Regions from separate parts of the Pseudomonas entomophila genome, predicted to be linked through region 2. Evidence: riboswitches for the same ligand, from Rfam matches in the RefSeq annotation. Region 2 holds a riboswitch; each other region holds the start of a gene.
The links. A riboswitch is a leader RNA that binds a small molecule or an ion and turns the genes downstream of it on or off. The one in region 2 is predicted to bind cobalamin.
Positions count from the first base shown of each region.

Region 1: linked by a shared signal. The riboswitch ahead of IM733_RS03455 (TonB-dependent receptor) and the one ahead of IM733_RS05190 (CbtB domain-containing protein) in region 2 are both predicted to bind cobalamin.
Region 3: linked by a shared signal. The riboswitch ahead of IM733_RS07900 (ABC transporter ATP-binding protein) and the one ahead of IM733_RS05190 (CbtB domain-containing protein) in region 2 are both predicted to bind cobalamin.

Region 1 is NZ_CP063832.1:759,303-766,905, forward strand. It holds gene IM733_RS03455 (TonB-dependent receptor) at 1-1,876, opposite strand, end outside; cobalamin riboswitch at 1,986-2,190, opposite strand; gene IM733_RS03460 (MFS transporter) at 2,269-3,642, opposite strand; gene quiC (3-dehydroshikimate dehydratase QuiC) at 4,183-6,087, shown strand; gene IM733_RS03470 (TetR/AcrR family transcriptional regulator) at 6,234-6,896, shown strand; gene IM733_RS03475 (iron-containing redox enzyme family protein) at 7,157-7,603, shown strand, end outside.
Region 2 is NZ_CP063832.1:1,137,134-1,144,736, reverse strand. It holds gene IM733_RS05205 (ATP-binding protein) at 1-201, opposite strand, end outside; gene cobN (cobaltochelatase subunit CobN) at 204-3,965, opposite strand; gene cobW (cobalamin biosynthesis protein CobW) at 3,969-5,036, opposite strand; cobalamin riboswitch at 5,138-5,336, opposite strand; cobalamin riboswitch at 5,397-5,621, shown strand; gene IM733_RS05190 (CbtB domain-containing protein) at 5,729-5,914, shown strand; gene IM733_RS05185 (CbtA family protein) at 5,925-6,620, shown strand; gene IM733_RS05180 (cobalamin biosynthesis protein) at 6,620-7,030, shown strand; gene cobM (precorrin-4 C(11)-methyltransferase) at 7,059-7,603, shown strand, end outside.
Region 3 is NZ_CP063832.1:1,855,135-1,862,737, reverse strand. It holds gene IM733_RS07920 (LuxR C-terminal-related transcriptional regulator) at 1-399, opposite strand, end outside; gene IM733_RS07915 (ATP-binding response regulator) at 506-2,143, shown strand; gene IM733_RS07910 (FecCD family ABC transporter permease) at 2,115-3,137, opposite strand; gene IM733_RS07905 (ABC transporter substrate-binding protein) at 3,137-4,099, opposite strand; gene IM733_RS07900 (ABC transporter ATP-binding protein) at 4,096-4,872, opposite strand; cobalamin riboswitch at 4,982-5,185, opposite strand; gene IM733_RS07895 (winged helix-turn-helix transcriptional regulator) at 5,208-5,603, opposite strand; gene IM733_RS07890 (ester cyclase) at 5,735-6,289, shown strand; gene IM733_RS07885 (polysaccharide deacetylase family protein) at 6,296-7,276, opposite strand; gene IM733_RS07880 (LysR family transcriptional regulator) at 7,384-7,603, shown strand, end outside.

The DNA of each region.
Region 1 (7,603 bases), 380 kb from region 2:
GACCGAAGCCTTTGCTCAGCCACAGGTTGGCGGTGCGCCGCGGCACGTTGGCGGGGCGGTTGCCGGCACGGTCCATCACCCCCTGCGCCGTGCTTTGCAGGTACTCGTCGTATTTGGCCCGCACCAGCGCGGCGTTGGCCGACAGCTGCCACTGGTTGCCCAGCGCCAGTTCCAGCGAGGCCTCCAGGCCGTCGGAGGTCTGCTGCCCGGCCTGCTGCTGGGTCTTGCTGGCCGGGTCGTAGACCAGCAGCTTCTTCTTGACGATGTGGTAGGCCGCCAGGGTCCATTCGCCTTGGCCGTCCCAGAAGCGCTGCTTGACGCCGAACTCGGTCTGCTTCGCCTCGGTGAGGTCGAAGTCCATCTGTTTCTGGCTGAGGCTGATCAGGTTGCCGACGCCGTCCTCGCTGGTGGAGTACTGGCCGTAGACCGACAGATCGTCGCTGAGCGCATAGACCAGCCCGGCGCGCCAGTTGCCGCCGCGCAGGCTGACGTCGCTGCGCGAGCCATCGATCAGGTTGTCGCGGTCGATGTGGTTCTGGTCGCGGCGCACGCCGGTGACCAGCGACAGGCGCTCGGTCAACTGGGTACGGTTTTCCGCGAACAGCGCGACGGTGTGGGTGGTGGAAAGGTTTTGCGGGCGCAGCGGTGAGGCGCTGTGGAACCCACTCGGTGCCGGGTTCCATGGGTCGACCAGGTCGACGCCGTCGTCGTTGTAGGGCGCGTTGCTGTCGACGTTGAAGCGGATCTTGTTGTACTCGACACCCACCACGGTCTTGCTCGCAAGGCCGAACAGCCCGTGGTCGAAGGTGAAGCTCTGGCGGTCGCCGAGCTGCTCCTGGTTGTGCTTGATCTCCAGGTAGCTGCCCCGTTGCAGCAGGCCCTCATCGGCGTTCCAGGTGTAGTCCTCGGCGTTGCGCCAGTGGCGGCGGCTTTTGATGTAGTACAGCAGGTTGCTGGCCGAGACCGTGTCGCTGAGCGTCCAGTCGGTGGTCAGGCGCGTCCACTCGTCGTGGTAGCGCTGCACGTCGTTCTGCACGTTGTAGTTCTTCTTGCGCAGGCTGTCGCGGTAGTGGCCGTCGATCAGCGGCGTGCCAAAGTAGTTGGCCGGCTCGGCGTCGCCACGCTCGTGGGCGAGGGTGAAACTCAGGTCGTCACTGGCATCGAAGCGCAGGGCGGCGCTGAGCGACAGGTTGCGCGAGTCGGTGCGGTCGACCCAGCCGTTGCCTTCCTGCTTGTTGAGGGTGACCCGGTAGCTCAGGCGTTCGCTCAGGCTGCCGCCGCTGTCCAGCCCCAGCTGTTGGCGATCCCACGAGCCGTAGCCCAGGCGCAGGCGGTTGTGGATCTCGCCGGCGAAGGGTTTTTTCGGGATCACGTTGACCACCGCGCCGGTGGCGCCTTCGCCGTACAGCACCGACGCCGGGCCGCGCAGCACGTCGATGCGCTCGACCATCCACGGGTCGACCGGGAAGGTCAGGGTGCCGGCGCCGGTGTACAGCCGCGCGCCGTCGAACAGTGTCATCACCGAACCCTGGCCGCTGAAACCGCGCGCCGACAGGCCGGTGCCGCCATCACCGGGGGTGCCGATGAAGGTGATGCCCGGGGAGCGGGTCACGGCGTCCTGCACGGTGAGGTTGTTGCGTTGCAGGATCTGCTCGGCGCTGATGCTGCTGGTGCTGGCCGGGGTTTCCAGGGCGCTGAGGTTCAGCCGTGAACCGGCCTGGGTCGGGGTGGCCAGGTCGATGGCCGAGGGCTCGCGGGTCTCGGTGACCGCCGTCGAGGGCAGGGTGAGCGGGGCACCCTGGTGGTCGTCGGCCAGGGCCGGGAGCGAGACGGCCAGGCAGGCCGCCAGGGTGTGAAGCTTGTTGAATCGGGACATGTCGTTCCACTGCTGCAGGAATGAATGGATCCCGGTGGAAAACACGCAAAGGCGAACCACATACGCAGGCGCGCACGCGATGACCGGCCTGCGCCCGCCCACCGCGGGTTGCCAAGTAAGGCTTCAGGCCGGTCTCCGGGCTTGCGAGGGGCATGAAACCTTCACCTTCCCATGCGGGTGCACAGTGGTCTGTCGAAGGGGTCGCTCGCTTACCGTTGCGGGGGCAGCGCCGGACTTGTCGTGACAACGACTCACCGGCTTCCCGTTTCACCCTGCGCACGGCGGCGCAGGACACCTGAAACTGGCGCGCATCTGACCATCGAACGAGGGGGGAGTCAATCATCTGGATGGGCCAGGCACTGTCAGTGCGCGACAGGTCTGCCCCGCGGCGTTCAATGCCCGAACGCTTTCAGGTTGCCCTTGCGGTTGGCTTCATAGGCTTCCTGCGCCATGGGCGTTGCCTGCGGGTTGCCCAGGTCTTCCATGGCCAGCCGGTGGGTCTCCGGCGCCAGGTATGCCGCGAACGCGCACACGCAGGTGATGAAGAATGCCAGCCCGCCCACCACCAGCGGGATGTTGTCCGAGCCCGGCGGTGCCACGGTGGCGAACAGCGCCGGCAGCATGGCGGTGAGCATGGTGCCGACGTTCTGCGCGATGGCCATGGCCGAAACCCGGTAGCGGGTCTGGAACAGCTCGGGGTAGAAGCTTGGGAACACCGCGTTGTAGCCCTGGTAAACCATGCCCCACATGACGATCGAGGCGGCGAAGGCCAGTGGCACGTTGTGGATGCTGATCGCATACAGGTAGACAAACGCCAGCAGGCCCGAGCCCAGGCAACCGGCGATCATGGTCGGGCGGCGGCCGATCCTGTCGGAGAGGTTGCCGACGAAGGGGATCACCAGCACCGCGACGATATTGCCCACCACCGGGATCCACAGATACACGCTCTTGTCGAAGCCCACGCCGTAGGCCGGCTGCACCGCGTAGGCCGCGCCAAAGATGGTGGCGACCACCGGGATCACGTTCATCAGCGCCATGAACATCACCAGCACCATGTGCTTCCAGCTGTGACGGAAGGCTTCGCTGATCGGCGACTTGGCGACCTTGTCCTGCTGCTCTTCCTGGACGAAGGCCGGGGTTTCGTGGACCTCCTTGCGGATGATGAAGCCGGCCAACAGCACCAGCGCGCTCATCAGGAACGGAATGCGCCAGCCCCATTCGTTGAAGGCCTCGCTCGGCATGAAGTAGGCCAGCGGCAGGAACACCGCCGCCGCCATCACCTGGCCGGCCTGCACGCCCTGCAGCGTGTAGCTGGCGTAGTAGCCACGGCGGCCGAACGGCGCGTGCTCCATGATCATCGAGCTGGCCCCGGAGATCTCGCCGGCCACGGCGAAGCCCTGGACCAGGCGCAGCAGCACCAGCAACGCCGGGGCGAGCAGGCCGATGTCGTGGTAAGTGGGCAGCAGGCCCACGGCCATGGTCGACAGGCCCATCAGGAACATGCACAGCAGCAGCACGTTCTTGCGCCCGCGGGTGTCGCCCCAGTGGCCGAGCACGAAGGCGCCCACCGGGCGGGCCAGGTAGCCGACGCCGTAGGTGGCCAGCGAGGCGATGATGGCCATTTTCGGGTCGGTGGAGGGGAAGAAGATCTGCGGGAAGATCAGCGCCGCGGCCTGGGCATAGATGAAGAAGTCGTAGTACTCGAGGGCAGAGCCGATCCATCCGCTGGCGGTGGCTTTCTTGGCTTGGGAGCTTGTGCGGGCCATGTTGTCTCCGTTGTTCTTGTCGGTGGCCGAAAGGTCAGCGCGCACAGGGCGCGTGAACCGTGGGGCGATAAGGAGAAGACGAACGTGACGGTGCGGATCGCAGGGCGAGGAACGTGAGCATAGGTCGGTACCCGTTTTATTGAACTTATTATGTGGTGACGTTGGGCGGTGCGGCGCAGGACCCGCCGAACGACCGGCGTGGCAGCGAGAAAGGCCGGCGGGGCCTGCGACTGGTGTTCATGGTTGTTCACGGGGGTGGGTGAATCAATTCGCCGGAACGGGTTTTGTTCGGTAATCGAACGAAAACTAACTGTTCCGTACAAAGTTCGTTGCCGGGGTGACTTTACCTGCGAATAATCGCTCATGCCAGGCCGATTGATGGGCTGTCGTTACCGCTGCCCTCATCGATCTGGCATGACCTCTGTAGGAGCGGCTTTAGCCGCGATGCAGGCGCTGCAGTGCCTGGCATCTGCTTCGCGGATGATCGCGGCCGAAGCCGCTCCTAAAGAGGAACGCCCCACAACAACAAGGAACCCCAGCATGCAGCGTTCGATTGCCACCGTGTCCCTCAGCGGCACCCTGCCGGAAAAGCTCGAAGCCATCGCCGCCGCGGGTTTCGACGGCGTCGAGATCTTCGAGAACGACCTGCTGTACTACGCCGGCAGCCCGCGCGAGGTGCAAAAGATGTGCGCCGACCTCGGCATCGCCATCACCCTGTTCCAGCCTTTCCGTGACTTCGAAGGCTGCCGCCGCGACCGCTTGCACAAGCAGCTCGACCGCGCCGAGCGCAAGTTCGACCTGATGCAGGAGCTGGGCACCGACCTGGTGCTGGTGTGCAGCAACGTGCAGCCCGACGCCCTGGGCGACGAGCAACTGCTGGTGGACGACCTGCGCCTGCTCGCCGAACATGCCGGCAATCGCGGCCTGCGTATCGGCTACGAGGCCCTGGCCTGGGGCCGCCACGTCAACACCTACCAGCAGGCCTGGAACCTGGTACGCCAGGCCGACCACCCAGCGCTGGGGGTGATCCTCGACAGCTTCCACACCCTGTCGCTCAAGGGCGACCCCCGGGCCATCCGCGATATCCCCGGCGACAAGATCTTCTTCGTGCAGATGGCCGACGCGCCGCTCCTGGCCATGGACGTGCTGGAGTGGAGCCGGCATTTCCGCTGTTTCCCGGGGCAGGGCGAGCTGAACCTGGCCGGTTTCCTCGCACCGATACTTGCCACCGGCTATCGCGGCCCACTGTCGCTGGAAATCTTCAACGATGGATTTCGCGCGGCGCCGCCCCGGCAGAATGCCGCGGACGGCTTGCGCTCGCTGTTGTACCTGGAGGAGAAAACCCGCCGCCAGCTCGAGCACGAAGCGCGGCAGGTGGAACCGGGCGTGCTGTTCGCGCCGCCGGCGGCCAGCACCTACGGCGGCGTGGAGTTCCTCGAGTTCGCGGTCGACGAGGCGGTGGGCGCGCGGCTCGGGGTGTGGCTCAAGCGCCTGGGTTTCGCCGAGGCGGGCGAGCACCGCAGCAAGGCGGTGCGCCTGCTGCGTCAGGGCGACATCAACATCGTGCTGAACGCCGAAGCCTATTCCTTCGCCCACAATTTCTTCGAGGCCCATGGGCCGTCGTTGTGCGCCACCGCCTTGCGGGTGAAGGACGGCCAGGCGGCCTTGCAGCGCGCCACCGCCTACCGGGGCCAGCCCTTCCGTGGCCTGGTCGGCCCCAACGAGCGGCAGATCCCTGCAGTGCGCGCGCCAGATGGCAGCCTGCTGTACCTGGTGGAGCAGGAGGCTCACGGCCAGACCATCTACGACAGCGATTTTCACCTTGCGCCGGGCGTACAGGGCACAGGTGGCCTGCAACGGATCGACCACATGGCCCTGGCCCTGCCGGCCGAGGCGCTGGACAGCTGGGTGCTGTTCTACAAGAGCCTGTTCGACTTCACCGCCGATGACGAGGTGGTGCTCCCCGACCCCTATGGCCTGGTCAAGAGTCGCGCGCTGCGCAGCCCGTGTGGCACGTTGCGGGTACCGCTGAACATCTCCGAGAACCGCAACACTGCCATTGCCCACGCGCTGTCCAGCTACCGGGGCTCGGGGGTGCACCATATCGCCTTCGACTGCGACGACATCTTCCGCGAAGTGGTGCGGGCCAAGGAGGCCGGGGTGCCGTTGCTGGAGATCCCGCTGAACTACTACGACGACCTGGCGGCGCGGTTCGAATTCGACGACGAGTTCCTCAGTGAGCTGGCGTATTACAACGTGCTGTACGACCGCGACGCCCAGGGCGGTGAGCTGTTCCACGTGTACACCGAGCCGTTCGAGGAGCGTTTCTTCTTCGAGATCATCCAGCGCAAGGGCGGTTATGCCGGGTATGGCGCCGCCAATGTCGCGGTGCGCCTGGCGGCGATGGCCAAGCGGCGCAGCGAACGCCCGCGCCCAGTCCTGTAGGCGCCAGCCTTGCTGGCGAACCGGGGCCAGCACGGACCCCAGGTTCACCAGCAAGGGCGCCGTGGGGCGCACTCACACCGCGCTTCCCTGCGCCGTCCGGCTCACGGATAATCCCCCGGATTCCTATAACGAGCCTGTGAGTCGGTATGCGTGATTCGGTAGCCAAGCCTGAAGTCGAAGGGGCGCGCAAAGCGCGCAAGAACAACCCGGAGAAGACCCGCGAGAATATCCTCCAGGCCGCCATCACCGAGTTCGTCCAGCAGGGCCTGGCCGGCGCCCGGGTCGACGCCATCGCCGAGCGCACCGCCACCTCCAAGCGCATGATCTACTACTACTTCGGCAGCAAGGAGCAGCTGTACGTCGAGTGCCTGGTCAAGCTCTACGGCGATATCCGCAAGACCGAGCAGCGCCTGGACCTCGAGTCGCTGCCTGCCGAACAGGCGATCCGCCGGCTGGTGGAGTTCACCTTCGACCACCACGACCACAACGTCGATTTCGTGCGCATCGTCTGCACCGAGAACATCCACTACGGCGAGTACGTCAAGCAATCGCCGGTGATCCGCGAGATGAGCAGCCTGGTGCTGGAGTCGCTTGGTCGCACCCTGCAACGTGGCGTGGAGGAGGGCGTGTTCCGCCCGGGCATCGAGGTGATCGACCTGCACATGCTGATGAGCGCGTTCTGTTTCTACCGGGTGTCCAACCGCCACACCTTCGGCGACATCTTCCAGATCGACCTGGCCGACGAGCAGATCAAGCTGCGCCACAAGCAGATGATCGGTGACGCGGTGATGCGCTACATCAAGGCCTGACCTGGCGGCACTGCAGCATTAGCGAGGCTCATGCTTGTCGCCAATGCGGCCCGTTTTACATTTTCATGACCACTGTCCAATATCCCCCTCGCAAAACGTTTTAAGCATATTCCCTCGTATCAGGAAGATGCTTCGCATCAAGGACGATGCACTCTTCACACAGGTCTTCGGCCGCCAGCCTACGCGATAACCTCGCGCGGCCCGGCCTGGCCTGGGTGAGGTCTGTCTTCAGGCCATCATGAAGAGGAGGGGCTGGCGCAATGGCCAACCTGGCGCAGGAGGTGCCTGCGTTCACTGCACCCAGCTTTCTGGCGATCACGCCGACAGCACTCGGGCAGGTGCGACTGAACGCCCGGCAATGGTTCTTCAGACTGGTCAACCAGGAAGAGCGGCATGGCTTGCTGGAGCTGGTCTGGACGCAGGTGACGCAGCGCTTGGCGGCGTATCGCGACACCGGCACGCTGCAAGCGGCCGTAGTCGACCAGCCATCGCGAGCGCTTCAACAGCGCCTGCGGGCCGACTATCCCGCGCTGATCCCCGATAACGCGCGCAAGCGTCACTTCTATTTCCAGCACGCGCCCTTGTTCAAGGTGATGGGGGGCTGGCTCGATGGTGTGACCTCGATCGCCCACGCCTGGCGAGCGGACAGCGGCCAGTTGCTCAAAATCCATGCGCTGATGGTCGGCGGTGGTTATCCGCAGCGTAGC
Region 2 (7,603 bases):
CGCGCCCAGCGGCAAGGTCACGAACGGCCCATCACCAAGCAAGTCGGCCAGGCCACGGGCCAGGGTGCTCTTGGCCATGCCACGCGGGCCTTCGATCAGCACGCCGCCGATCTTCGGGTCGATGGCCGTCAGGCACAGGGCCAGCTTGAGATCGTCGGCGCCGACCACGGCCGCCAGGGGAAATTGCACGGGTTCGCTCATGTTCAGCTGTCTTCCTCGCCGTCGAGCAACTGCTGCTCGAGGCTGTCGCGGTAGTTGCCCGGTTCCTGCCACAGCCCCCGCTGCTGGGCTTCCAGCAAGCGTTCGGTGAGGTCACGCAGCGCCTCGGGGTTGTGCTCGCGCATGAAATCACGGGTGGCCGGGTCGAGCACATAAGCGTCGGCCAGGCCTTGGTAATGATGGTCGTCGATCAGGTGGGTGGTGGCATCGAAGGCGAACAGGTTGTCCACCGTCGCGGCCAGCTCGAACGCACCTTTATAGCCATGACGCTTGGCGCCGTCGATCCACTTGGGGTTCAGGGCACGGGCGCGGATCACCCGGTTCAGCTCTTCCTTCAAGGTGCGGATGCGTGGGCGGTCGGCCTGGCTGTGGTCGCCGTGGTAACTGGCCCGGGCGCTGCCCGCCAGGGTTTCGGCGGCAGCCAGCATGCCGCCCTGGAACTGGTAGTAGTCGTTGGAGTCGAGCAGGTCGTGCTCGTGGTTGTCCTGGTTCTGCAGCACCGCCTGCACCTGGCTGAGGCGCTGGGCGAACTGGGCGCGGGCCGGGGTGCCCTCGTCGCTGGCGCCATAGGCGTAGCCACCGTGGTTGAGGTAGACCTCGGCCAGGTCGTCGCGGCTATGCCACAGGCGCCCGTCAATGGCGTTCTGCACGCCTGCGCCGTAGGCACCGGGCTTGGCGCCGAACACCCGCCAGCCGGCCTGACGGCCGGCCTGCTCGGCATCCATGCCGTCACCCAACAATTTCTCTCGTTCTGTTCGCACACGGGCGGCCAGCGGGTTGAGGTCGTCCGGCTCGTCCAGCGCAGCCACCGCCTGCACCGCCGCGTCGAACAGGCGGATCAGGTTGCCGAAGGCATCGCGGAAGAAGCCCGAAACCCGCAAGGTCACGTCGACCCGCGGGCGGTCGAGCAAGCTCAGCGGCAGGATCTCGAAGTCGTCCACCCGCTGGCTGCCAGTCGCCCACACCGGGCGCACGCCCATCAGCGCCATCGCCTGGGCGATGTCGTCGCCGCCGGTGCGCATGGTCGCCGTGCCCCACACCGACAGCCCCAGCTGGCGCAAGTGGTCGCCGTGATCCTGCAGGTGGCGTTCGAGGATCAGGTTGGCCGAGGCGAAGCCCAGGCGCCAGGCCGTGGTGGTTGGCAGGTTGCGCACATCGACGGTATAGAAGTTGCGCCCGGTCGGCAGTACGTCAAGCCGCCCACGGCTGGGCGCGCCACTGGGGCCTGCGGGCACGAAACGCCCGGCCAGGGCGGCCAGCAAGCCATCGAGCTCGGCGCCGCCGCACGCGTCCAGGTTGGGCGCGACCTCTTGACACAAAGCGCGCAGCACTTCGCGCACAGGCTGCCAGCAGGGTGTGTCTGGCAGGCAGACGTCGCCCACCAGTGCCTGCTCGATCAAGCTGATCGCCAGCAGCTCAAGGCGCTCGCGGGTATCACCCTGAGTGCGCCAAAGCCCTGGGTCACAGGCCTGCAACAATGCCGGACGTGGCCCTGCCCAGGCCTGGCCCAAGTCGCAATCGAGCGGATCGAAGCCCAACTCCAGCGCCTTGGCCAGGGCGCGGATCAGGCTGGCATTACCGCCCTTGCCGTCTCCCCGCTCGACCCGCAGCAGCGCCAGCAAGGTGTCGCTGCGCAAGCGCCCCTGGGGCGACTGACCGAACACATGCAGGCCATCGCGGATCTGCGATTCCTTCAGGTCGCACAGGTAGGTGTCCAGGCGCGGCAGCCACACCGCCGCGTCGTCCAGTTGCCCTTCGAGTTGCAACTCGCGGTCGATATGGTTGGCCTTGACCAGTTCGAGGATGTCGCGCTGCAGCTCGCGGGCGCGGCGTGGATCGAGCAGTTGGGCTTCGTAGTACTCATCGGCCAGTTGCTCCAAGTGGCGCAGCGGGCCGTAGGTTTCGGCGCGGGTCAGCGGCGGCATCAGGTGGTCGATGATCACCGCCTGGGTACGCCGCTTGGCCTGGGCGCCCTCGCCCGGGTCATTGACGATGAACGGGTAGATGTTCGGCAGCGGGCCGAGCAACGCATCCGGCCAGCATTCATTGGATAGGCCCACGCCCTTGCCCGGCAGCCACTCCAGGTTACCGTGCTTGCCGACATGGATCACCGCGTCGGCGGCGTAGCCGTTGCGCAGCCAGAAGTGGAACGCCAGGTAACCGTGGGGCGGGACCAGGTCCGGGTCGTGGTACACCGCACTGTGGTCGACCTGGTAGCCCCTGGCCGGCTGGATGCCAACGAAGGTCAGGCCGTAGCGCAGCCCGGCGACCATCATGCGCCCGGAGCGGAACATCGGGTCCTGCTCGGGCGGCCCCCAGCGCTCGAGCACGGCGCGCTGGTTCGCCTCGGGCAAAGCGGCGAAGGCACTCTGGTAGTCCGCCAGGCTCAGGCTCTGGGCGCAGGGGCGGTGGTCCAGGTGGTCGAGGTCGTTGGTCACCCCACCGAGCAACTGGTGGATCAGCTCGGTACCGCTGCCCGGCAGACCCGCCACCGGATAGTCATTCGCCTGCAGGGCCTGGAGGATGTTCAGGGCGGCGCCCGGCGTGTCCAGGCCGACGCCATTGCCGATGCGCCCATCGCGGGTCGGGTAGTTGGCCAGCACCAGGGCGATGCGCTTCTCCTGGTTGTCCAGGCGCGCCAGCTCCACCCAGCGCCGCGCCAGCTCGGCGACGAAGTCCATGCGTTCAGGGTGGGCCCGGTAGCAGACCACGTCGGCCTGGCTGCGCTCGCTGCGCCAGGCCAGGTCCTTGAAGCTGACCGGCCGGGTGATGATGCGCCCGTCCAGTTCCGGCAAGGCGATGTGCATGGCCAGGTCGCGGGCACCCAGTCCCTGCTCGCTCTGTTCCCAGGCAGGCTGGTTGTCCTGGGCGCAGATCGCCTGCAACACCGGCACGTCGCGGCGCAGCGGGCGCAGGTTGGGCTGTTCGGGGCTGGACAGGGCGAAGCCGGTGGTGTTGATCACCACTTCGGCCTCGACCGCGTCGAGCCAGTCTTCAACCTGATCGAGGCAAGCGCGCTCCTTGAGGCTGGCCACGGCGATCGGCAGCGGATTCAGGCCGCAGGCCTGCAGACGCTGGCAGAACACGTCAATGAACGCGGTGTTGGCCGCTTGCAGGTGCGAGCGGTAGAACAGCAACGGCGCCACCGGGAACGTCGGGTTCCATTCTGCGTACCAGTCCTCGGGCACCGCGCTGGCCTTGTTCGGGTGGTAGACCGCGGTGCGCGGCAACGGTTGCGGCTCCTGCCACGGATAGTCACGCCCGAGCCACAGGTTGGCCAGGCAGTTGAACAGGTTGACGGCGTTGGCCTTGCCGCCCTGGCGCAGGTAGTGCCAGAGCCGCTCGGCCTGCTCGCCACGCACCGTGCCCAGGTCGGTCAGTTGCGGATCGGGGCGATCATCGCCCGGCACCAAGATCAGTTGCACGCCTCGGTTGGCCAGTTCCACCAGTTGCTCGACACCATAGCGCCAGTAGCCGACGCCGCCGTGCAGCGAGACCAGAATCACCTTGGCGTGGCGCAGCACCTCGTCGACATAGAGATCGACCGAGGCATGGTTCTGCACCTGCATGGGGTTGGCCAGGCGCAGGCTGGGAAAGTCCTCCGGCAACTGCTCGGCGGTTTCGGCCAGCAGTGCCAGGTGCGAATCACCGCTGCAGAGGATCACCAACTCGGCGGGAGTCTGGCCGAGATCGGCGATGCTGTCGTCCGGCACGAAGCCGCCGGGCTGGGTCCGCAGCAGGTGCATGGGTCAGGCGCCCAGGGCCTGGCGCAGGCGCGCTTCCAGTTGCGCGGCATCGAGGTCCTGGCCGATCAGCACCAGGCGGGTGATGCGCGGCTCTTCGTTGCGCCAGGCGCGGTCGAAGTGCTTGTCGAAGCGGGTGCCCACGCCCTGGATCAGCAGGCGCATCGGCTTGCCGGGGATGGCGGCGAAGCCCTTGGCGCGCAGGATGCCGAACTCGGTGACCAGTTGCGTGAGGGCGTCGAGCAACAGGCTTTCGTCGGCTTCGGGCAGGTCGAGGGAAATGGAGTCGAAGGCGTCGTGGTCATGGTCGTCATGGTCATCGCCATCGTGGTGCGAATCGTGGTGGGTGCGCCGGCCATCGATATGCGCCTCGGACTCGGCACCCACGCCCAGCAACACCTCCAGCGGCAGGCGACCGCTGCTGGCCTCGATCACCTTGACCGCCGGCGGCAGCTCTTCGGCCACTTCGGCGCGGACCTTGGCCAAGCCTTCTGAATCAATCAGGTCGGCCTTGTTCAACACCACCAGGTCGGCGCTGGCCAGTTGGTCGGCGAACAGTTCGTGCAGGGGCGACTCATGGTCGAGGTTGGGGTCGAGCTTGCGCTGGGCGTCGACCTGGTCCGGGTAGGCGGCGAAGGTGCCCGCTGCCACGGCCGGGCTGTCGACCACGGTGATCACCGCGTCGACGGTGCAGGCGTTGCGGATTTCCGGCCACTGGAAGGCCTGGACCAGAGGCTTGGGCAGCGCCAGGCCGCTGGTTTCGATGAGGATGTGGTCCAGGTCGCCGCGACGGGCCACCAGTTCGCGCATCACCGGGAAGAACTCTTCCTGCACCGTGCAGCACAGGCAACCGTTGGCCAGCTCATAGACGCGGCCATTGGCCTCTTCTTCGCTGCAACCGATGCTGCACTGTTTGAGAATTTCGCCATCGATGCCCAGCTCGCCGAACTCGTTGACGATCACCGCGATGCGGCGGCCCTGGGCGTTGTCGAGCATATGGCGGAGCAAGGTGGTCTTGCCCGAGCCGAGGAAGCCGGTAACGATGGTGACGGGGAGCTTGGCCAGTGTTTTCATGTCGCGGTGCCCTTGGCGGCTGTGGCGCGGGCATGCAGGACGATAGCCACGGGCCGTGCCGGCCTGGCTGGTTCGCCACCGGATCACCCCGCCCGGTTGAAAGTCGAAAACGTCACGAGGCAGGTCTCCTGGCTCGCACTGCGCCGACAAGAATGCCAGCTGGATGGCGCCTTCCCGCGCGTGCGCAGTGGCTGTGCCGATCCGTTCCAGTGCCTACAGTTGCGGGGGCAGCCGCGGCATCGACCGCGTTCCCGTCTTAGCTCCGGCCAACGCCGGAGAACCTCGAAGCGGCAAGGCTACGCAGAGCCTGCCTTGCGGTCAACCGCCGCCGCCATTGACGCAAGGTTCGCCCCATGATTTGCTAGCGCACTGCGTTCAGGTGCCCCCTTGGGGTGAAACGGGAAACCGGTGCGTCACGCGTCTCTTTGCAAGAGGCCGGACAATGCCGGTGCTGCCCCCGCAACGGTAAGCGAGTGAAGCGTCTTGACCACTGTGCCCGTCGACACGGCATGGGAAGGTGACGCCAACAACGGAGCCCCGCTCCACCTCGCCAGCCCGGAGACCGGCCTGACGCCACATGAACACCCCGCGGTGGGCGGGCGCTGTCGCATACCTGGGCGAGCTTCGCCCGGGGTCGCCGCGCTTGCCCGTTGCCCCAATGCCCGACAAAAGCAACAGCAGAGGAACGCGTCATGCCCATCACCAGCACGAAACACAGCATCGCCACCCCCGTCAGCCTCAGCCAGCGCATGATCATCGCCATCGGTGCCAGCCTGCTCGGCCTGTGCCTGGTCTACTTCGCCGGTTTCTCGCACATCGAGGCGGTGCACAACGCCGCTCATGATACCCGCCACAGCGCCGCCTTCCCCTGCCACTGAGTACGCCCGCATGATCACGCGCATCGCCCGTACCGCGGGCTTCAGCGGGCTGCTGGCCGCCCTGCTGTTGACCCTGCTGCAAAGCTTCTGGGTCGCTCCGCTGATTCTCCAGGCGGAAACCTACGAGAACGCCGCCCCCGCCGCCGAACACCACGCGCATGGCGAGGCCGCCGCGCCCCACGAACATGAGCACAGCGCCGAAGCCTGGGCGCCGGAGGATGGCTGGCAGCGTGTGCTGTCCACCACCGGCGGCAACCTGGTAGTGGCGGTAGGCTTCGCCCTGATCCTTGCCGCGCTGTACAGCCTGCGCGAGCCTGGCCGTGTCAGCACCGGCGCGCTCTGGGGCCTGGCCGGTTTCGCCGTGTTCTGCCTGGCCCCGACCCTGGGCCTGCCACCCGAACTACCTGGCACTGCCGCCGCCGACCTTGGCCAACGCCAGACCTGGTGGGTCGCTACCGCCGCTGCAACCGCAGCAGGTTTGGCATTGCTGGTGTTCGCCCGTCACTGGCTGCTCAAGGTGATCGGCGTCGCCCTGCTGGTCATCCCCCATGTCATCGGCGCGCCGCAACCGCCCGTGCATGAGAGCCTGGCGCCGGAAGCCCTCGAAGCGCAGTTCAAGATCGCCTCCTGGCTGACCAACGCCGCCTTCTGGCTGGCGCTGGGCCTGCTCAGCGCCTGGCTCTACCGTCGCTCCAGCCACGCTTGATGTCCCTGCATCCCGCTCAGCCGGCGTTGTACGCCGGCTTTGGCTGCCGTCGCGGCTGCCCGGTCGAGACACTCTCGGTGCTGCTGCGCCAGACCCTGACCCTTCACGCCTTGCCCCTTTCCTGCCTGCGCGGCATCGCCAGCATCACGCCCAAGGCGCGTGAGCCCGGCTTGCTGGCGCTGGCTGAGCGCCTGGGGTTGCCGTTCATCTGCTTCGATGCCCCACATCTGCTCGGTTTCGAAGCGCAGCTCACCCAGCGCTCCGCCGTCGCCTACGCCCAGACCGGCTGCTGGGGCGTAGCCGAAAGCGCGGCACTGGCCCTGGCCGGCCAGGCATTCACGCCGCCACGCCTGCACATCCCGAAACAGACCCTGGCTGGCGCCACCCTGGCCCTGGCCATCGGCGGATAATCCGCCCTCCCACCTGCAAGGAATTCCCATGACGGTCTACTTCATCGGCGCCGGCCCCGGCGACCCGGAACTGATCACGGTGAAGGGCCAGCGCCTGATCCGCCAGTGCCCGGTGATCATCTATGCCGGCTCCCTGGTGCCTCCCGCCGTGCTCGAAGGGCACACCGCCCAGACCGTGATCAACAGCGCCGAACTGCATCTGGAGCAGATCGTCGAGGCCATGCGCCAGGCCCACGCCGCTGGCCACGATGTGGCTCGGGTGCACAGCGGCGACCCCAGCCTGTACGGCGCCATCGGCGAGCAGATTCGCCACCTGCGCGAGCTGGCCATCGATTACCAGATCGTGCCGGGCGTCACCGCGACCGCTGCCAGCGCCGCCCTGCTGGGGTGCGAACTGACCCTGCCCGACGTGGCGCAAACCGTGATTCTCACCCGCTACGGCGACAGCTCGCCGATGCCACCCGGGGAGCAGTTGGCCGACCTGGCCCGGCACCGCAGCACCTTGGCCATCCATCTGGGGGTCAAGCACCTCGCCCGAATCGTCACCGAACTGTTGCCCCACTACGGCGCCGA
Region 3 (7,603 bases), 720 kb from region 2:
GCCCGACGGGGCATACCGGACCACCACCTCGCCTTCACGCACGGCGAGCAGGGCGGCGCCGATTTCCTCGGGCGTGAGGCTCTTGCCGATGAAACCGTCGGCCCCGGCGGCCATGACTTCGCTGATGACCTCGGGATCGTCGACCATGGAGAGCACCACCAGCGCGGTGCGCGGCAGTTGCTGGCGCAACTCGGCGAGCCGGGCGATGCAGGTCAGGCCGGGAAAGCGCAGGTCGAGGATCAGGGTGTCGGGCGCTTCGCCCTGGGCGACGAGGCGGAGCACGTCCTGGAGGGTGCCGGCCTGCTCGACCTCGGCCGCGGGCAGCAGGCGCCGCACGGTGCTGGCCATGGCGTCCCTGAACAGCGGATGATCATCCGCCACGATGATGCGGCAACTCACGTCGTGAAACTCCCTGTCTTGCGACACATGTTAACTTAGCAGGGTTGGACCGCCGTTTCCCCAGGCTGTTCGCGAAGATGCCGACTGGCGCACAAGGACGTTACCCATGAAGTTCGAGAAGAACAACGAACTGGACCAGGCCAACCTGCGCATCATCGTCGCCTCGTGCGCGATCAGCTACGTGGCCCTGCTGGGCTTCCTGCCGGGCCGTTCGCTCGCCACCTACCTGCCGGTGCTGCTCTATTACGCCGCCTTCGTGGTGGTGTCGGTGGGCATGCGCCAGGCCATCAAGCGCTGGCCCGGGCACTATCCGGCGCGGCGGATCTTCGGCATGCTGGGCGACTACACCGGCACCTGTTTCGGCCTGGTGGTCGGCGGCGAGACCGCGTTGCCGCTGTACGCGGTGATGGTCTGGATCAACCTGGGCAACGGCATGCGCTTCGGCTCGCGCTACCTGGCCATCGCCACCGTGCTGGCCCTGGGCGCGCTGGTGGCGGTGTGGTGGTTCACGCCCTACTGGCAGCAGCAGCCGTTCCTGCTGCCCATGCTGCTGACCACCAGCACGCTGATCCCGTTCTACGCCCACCTGCTGCTGGAGCGCACGCGCAAGGCCACGGCCCTGGCCGAGGCCGCCACCCGCGAGAAATCCCGCTTCCTGGCCCAGGCCAGCCATGACCTGCGCCAGCCGATCCACTCCATCGGCCTGTTCACCGCCTGCCTGCGCGAGGCGCGCCTGGGCGATGAGGAGCGGCGCCTGGTGGACAGCATCGACCGTTCGCTGCTCAACGTCTCGCAACTGTTTCGCTCGATCCTCGACCTCTACACCCTGGACAACGGCCGGGTGCAACCGAAGTTCGAGACCTTCGCGGTGGATGGCTTCCTGCGCGAGCTGCTGCGCCAGAACGCCGAGGCGGCGCGCTGGGCGGGGGTGGAAATGCGCCAGGTGGCCAGCCGGCACTGGACCCGCGCCGACCCCGGGATGCTGGCGACCATGGTGCAGAACGTACTGTCCAACAGCTTCAAGTACGCCGCCGGCCGGCCGTTGCTGGTAGGGGTGCGGCCCTGTGGCGAGGGGCTGGCCATCGTCATCTGCGACCAGGGCCGGGGGATCGCCGAGGAGCACCAGGGCAAGGTGTTCGAGGAGTTCTACCGGGTGCGCGAGGCCCGCGACAAGGACGTCGAAGGCGTTGGCCTGGGGTTGTCCATCGTCCAGCGCCTGGGCCGCCTGATGGGGATGGCGGTGAGCTTGCGTTCACGGCCTGGCCACGGCACCACAGTGCGCCTCAGTGGTTTGCCCAGGGCTGTCGCGCAGATGCCGAAACTGGCCATCGACCCGGCCTTGCAGGCGGGGCTGCTCACCGGCTTGCGCGTGTGCCTGGTGGAGGATGACCACAATGTCCTGCAGGCCACCTGCGCGCTGTTGCAGCGCTGGGGCTGCGAGGTGCAGGCCCACGATTCGGCCGAGGGCCTGGCCAGCGACTGTGACGTGATCGTCGCCGACTACGACCTGGGGCCGAAGGCCACCGGCATCGACTGCATCGATTACCTGCGCGCCCAGCGCGGCTGGGCGGTGCCGGCGCTGATCATGACCGGGCACGATATCGACCGGCTGCAGGCGGCGTTGCAGGCGCGGGGGATCGCGGTGCTGGCCAAGCCGGTGCGCCCCGCCGAGCTGCGCGCAGCGCTGCGGGGGCTGCGTGGCGTGGCGCCAGAACCTAGCCGCGACGGCGCAGCAGCGCGATGAAGAACAACCCGCCGATGGCCGCCGTGGCGATGCCGATCGGCAGGTCCTGGGGGGCGATCAGGGTGCGCGCGCCCATGTCGACCCAGACCATGAACAGCGCCCCCAGCAACGCGCAGGTCGGCAGTAGCCGGCGATGTTCGGCGCCGACCAGGCGCCGGGCCATGTGCGGCAGCATCAGGCCGACGAAGCCGATGGCGCCGGACAGCGATACCAGCACCCCGGTGAGCAGCGCCGTGCCGACGAACACCTGGGCGCGCACGCGGCGGGTGTCGAAGCCCAGGCTCACGGCGGTCTGCTCGCCGCTCATCAGGGCATTGAGCGCCCGGGCCAGGCTCATCAGCAAGATGAATCCGGCGAGCACGGCCAGGGCCGGCAGCCACAGCAGCGACCATTGCGCCAGGCCCAGGCCACCCAGCATCCAGAACATCACCGAGCTGGCGGCGTGGGGGTCGCCGGTGTAGAGCAGCAGGTTGGCCAGCGCCATCACCACGAACGACACCGCCACGCCGGCCAGCAGCAGCCGCTCGCTGTCCAGGCGGCCGCGCCGGCTGGCCACGCCCAGCACCAGCAGCATGCAGCCCAGGGCGCCGAGGAACGCCGCCAGTGGCAGGCTCAGCACGCCGGCGAAGGGCCCGAGGAACAACACCACCAGCACGGCGCCCAGCACGGCCCCGGAGCTGACCCCCAGCAAATGCGGGTCGGCCAGTGGATTGCGTGTCACGGCCTGCAATGCGGCCCCAACCTGCGCCAACCCGGCGCCCACCAGCGCGCCGAGCAGCACCCGTGGCGCGCGGATCTGCCAGACGATCTGCTCCTGGCCACGGCTGAAGTTGCCGGCCTCGGCAAGCCCTACCTGCTTCAGAACGATGTCCAGTACGTTGGCCAGTGGCACCTGGGCCGCGCCGAAACCGAGCGAAACCAGGCAGGACAGCAGCAGGGCGGCCACCAACCCGACGAGCAGCAGCCGGTAGGCCGTGGGGCTGCGTAGCGGCATCACGGCCGCGCCTGCGCGAACAGTTGCGGGTGCAGGGCAGCGGCCAGCTGTTCGATGGCATCGGCGTTGTCCACCGAGGGCGTCACCTGCAGGTAGGACAGCACCACGAAGCGACGTTCGCGAATGGCTTTCACATCGGCCAGCGCCGGGAGCTGGAGCAGGAAATCGCGCTTCTGCTGCCAGGTGGTCGGCCCGTAGTCGACGATCGCGATTATGTCGGGGTCGCGTTCGACGACGCTTTCCCAACTGACTTCGGTCCAGCTGGCTTGCACGTCGGTCATCACGTTGTCGCCGCCGGCCGCCGCGATCAGCGCCTGGGGCATGCCCAGGCTGCCGGAGGTGGTGGGGCGGTCCTCGCCGCTGTCGTAGAGGAACACTTTGGGGCGGTCGTGGACGTTGGCGAGGGTCTTGGCAACCTTGGCGATACGCCCGCGCAACTGGGTGACCAGCGCCTGGGCCCGTGGCGCCACGTCGAAGATGCGCCCGAGGTTGTCGAGGTCGGTGTAGAGGTCGTCGAGGCTTGCCGGGTGCCGGGGCATGATCCGCGAGCAAGACTCGCTCAATTCGTAGACGGGGATACCGAACGACGCCAGGCGCTGCGGTGTGAGCGTCCCGCCGACCTCCATGCCGTAGCCCCAGCCGGCGAACAGGAAGTCGGTGTCCACGTCCAGCAGGTTCTCCACCGATGGGTAGCGTGGCGCCAGTTCCGGCAGGCCCGTCAATGCCTGGCTCAAGGAGGGGGCAAGGGTTTTCCAGCCGCTGATGCCGCTGTAGCCGATCATCCGCTCGCGCAGGCCGAGGGCCAGGAGCATGCCGGTCAGGTTGATGTCGTGGCTGACCGCCCGTTGCGGTGCCTGCTGGAAGGTCACCGTGCGGTCGCAGCTGCGTACGTTCACGGGGTAGTCGCTGGCTGCCGCCACGAGGGGCAAGGCGGCGAGCAGGGGGAGTAACGATCGCTTCATGCGGGGCTGATCCAGGTGATGCGCGGGTGATGGGCCAGGGGGTGGCGGTCGACCAGGGCGCGGGTGCCGAAGACTTCGGCCAGGCACTGCTCGGTCAGCACCTCGGCGGGCGTGCCGCCGGCTTTGATGCGGCCTTGCTCGATGACGTACAGGCGGTCGCAGAAGGCCGCGGCCAGGTTCAGGTCGTGGAAGCTGGCCAACAGGCCCAGGCCGGTGCCGCGCAGGTGCTGCAGCAGGGCCAACTGGTAGCGCGGGTCGAGGTGGTTGGTCGGTTCGTCGAGCACCAGCAGGCGCGGTTGCTGGGCCAGGGCCCGGGCCAGCAGCACACGCTGCTTTTCGCCACCGGACAGGTGGGCGAAACCTTGCTCGGCGCGGTCTTCCAGGCCCAGTTGGCGCAAGGCGGCCTCGATGGGCGCCGGGTCGCCGTCGCCGTCGAGCCAGCCAAGGTGCGGCGTGCGGCCCATGGCGACGACGTCGCGCACGCTGAGGCCGAAGTCTTCGGGAAACTCCTGCAGCATCACCGCGATGCGCTGGGCCACCCAGCGCGGCGGGCGTTGCCAGACATCCTCACCCTCGAGCAGCACGCGCCCGGCCTGTGGGCGGTTGAAACGGTAGGCGCAGCGCAGCAGGCTGGTCTTGCCGCTGCCGTTGGGGCCGATCAACCCAACGAACTCGCCGGGGCGCACTTCGAGCGTGACATCGTCGAGCAGGCAAGGCTCGCCGGTAGCGGGTGACCAGTGCAGGCGCTCGATGCGCAGGAGGGGTGAAGACATGCGGACGCGCCCGTAGCGAGAAAGTGAAGCCCGGCGAGGTGGACGCATGAAGGCATTGCAGGCAGCGGGCTGCCCCAAGACCGGCACGCGCCCGCCCACCGCGGGAGTTGCCAAACAGAGGTTGCAGGCCGGTCTCCGGGCTTGCGAGGCGCACGGGCATTCACCTTCCCATGCCGTTGGCACAGTGGTCTGTCGAATACCTTGCTCGCTTACCGTTGCGGGGGCAGCGCCGGACTTCTCGCTGAACGAGGCACCGGCTTCCCGTTTAACCCCTGGCACGGCGGCCAGGGACACCTGAAACAAGGGGCGCATCTGAGCATTTATGCGCGGGCGAGTCAATCAAGGTGGCGCGCAGCCTGGCGGTCGTAGTGCTGCTGGGCCAGCTGTATCGCAGGCATGTTCGACTCCGCCCAACGTGCCAGGCGCTCGACCGTGTCGCCCAGGGTCGCGCCCAGTTCGGTCAGCGCGTACTCGACGGTGGGCGGCACGGTGGGATGCACTTCACGCTCGATCAGCCCGTCGCGCTCGAGGCGCTTCAGGGTTTGCGACAGCATTTTCTGCGAGATCCCGGCCATGTCCCGGCGCAGTTGGTTGAAACGCACGCGTTCACCGGCGCTGAGGCGGTCGATCAGCAGCAGGGCCCATTTGTCCGCCAGGCGGTCGAGCACCATCCGCGCGGGGCAGGCGAGGGCGAATACGTCATAGGCGGGGCATTCCCGGTAATGGGCCATACGGGGTTACTCCAGGGTGACCAGGTGAGTGGAAAGTGCCTTCTTGAGGGCTTGGCGCCAACTGGATAGGCTTGTCTGCATGGTTCGCGGCCGCGCCATGCCTTCTCTGACGACACTTTTAGGAATTGAACATGAATACCGAATCCAAGGTTTCGGGGCTGCGTGCCGGCCGCTGGTTGACCCCTCTGGTGCTGGCGGCTGCCGCGAACCTGTCCAGTGCCGGCGAACTGGTCACGCCAGCCGTGCTGGTGGTCGACCACAGCCCGCCCAAGGCACAGCTCGAACAGCAGATCCTCGCCGCCCGGCGCTACGACACCTTCTGGAATACCGGCGACGAAGCCATGGCCCGCGCCGCGCTGGCCACGGACTTTCGCGACAACACCCTGCCGGCGGGGCGGCCGCAAGGTATCGAAGGCCCGCTGAAAGCCTCGAAGGCCTTCCGCGCGGCGGTGCCGGACCTGCGCTGCGAGGTGTTGCAGATGATCGTTGCCGGTGACCGGGTTACCGCGGCCCTGCGCTTTACCGGGCATTTCACTGGCAAGCTGGGCGAGCGCCAGGGGCAGGGCGAGGCCATCGACTTCATCGCCATGGACATCTATCGCATCGCCGATGGCCGCATTGCCGAGGACTGGCACCTGGAAGACAACCTGACCTTCCTGCAGCAGGCCGGGCTGGCCGCGCGCTGAGCGCAGTCAGTCGAAGACCCTGGCCGGGTTCAGCGGTGCATTGCCCTGGGCCAGGGTCCAGCGGGCGATCTCGTCCTTGCGCAGGAAGGCCACGCCGGGGTGGGACTTGGCATAGGCGATGAACTGGTCGAGGGCGTGGGCCACGGTCGGCGTGCCGCCGATGCGGTCGTGGGCCGACAGCGACATCAGCCGGCGCCGCTGGCGGCCTTCGGCATACAGCACGTCGAACTCGTCCTTGAGTTCCTGCAGCAGGGCGGCGCCGGTCATCGCGGTGGAGCCGGCGATGCGGCCGATATCATTGTTGCGCAGGGTGTAGGGCACCACGACGAAGGGTTTGCCGCGTACCGGGGTGATCGACGGCTCGTCCCGGGACAGGTCGTCGATGTGGTAGAGGAAGCCCAGGTCCTGGAGGATGTTCAGGGTGTCCCGGGAATGGCGCATCCAGAAGGCGTTGAAACCCACCGGGCGTTGGCCGGTAACCCGTTCGACGATGGCCGCCGCCTGCTCGTAGTGACGGCGTTCCTCGGCGGGCGTCAGGCTGTATTGCGGTGCCCAGTACAGGCCATGGGCCGCGGCCTCGTGGCCGCGACGCACCACTTCGGCGGCAAGCTCCGGGTAGGCTTCGACAGCCTTGCCGACCATGTGCGAGGTGACCTTGATACCGTGCCGGTCGAACAGGTCGAGCAGGCGCGGCACACCCTCCAGCGGGCCATAGCGGTACCAGCTGGGGGCAATGGTGTCTGGGTAGCGCGCATCCAGCGGCGGGAACGGGCTTTCAGCGTGGGCGGGCTGGCTGCCCGACTCGAACTGCAACGAGATCGAGATCACCAATTGCGCGCCGTTGGGCCAGAACGGCCCGCCACCGCCTGCCGGGGCGGGGCTGCTGCGGGGCGGGGTGGCGGCGCCACTGGTCAGCACCGTGCCTGCGGCCGCTGCGGCGATGCCGCCGACGAGGGTGCCTTTGACGAAATCTCTCCTGCTGGTCATCGATAGTCTCCCGATGGGGTGGGTAGGGGAGGCGTCAGTGTAATTAGTGGGTAAATCGCTAATAATCAGGTGGCAGACAAATTCATATTTCGGAAAAAGCGAAAACCATGCTGGATAACCTGGCGCTGTTCCTGGCCATCATCGAAAAAGGCAGCCTGTCAGCCGCAGGCCGTGAGCGGGGGCTGTCGCCAGCGACGGTGTCCGAACGCCTGTCGGCGCTGGAGGCTCACTACGGCGTGGCGCTGCTTACCCGCACCACGCGTTCGCTCAATCTTACCGACGAGGGGCGCGTGTTGGCCGATGGCGCGCGGCGCCTGCTGGCCGAGG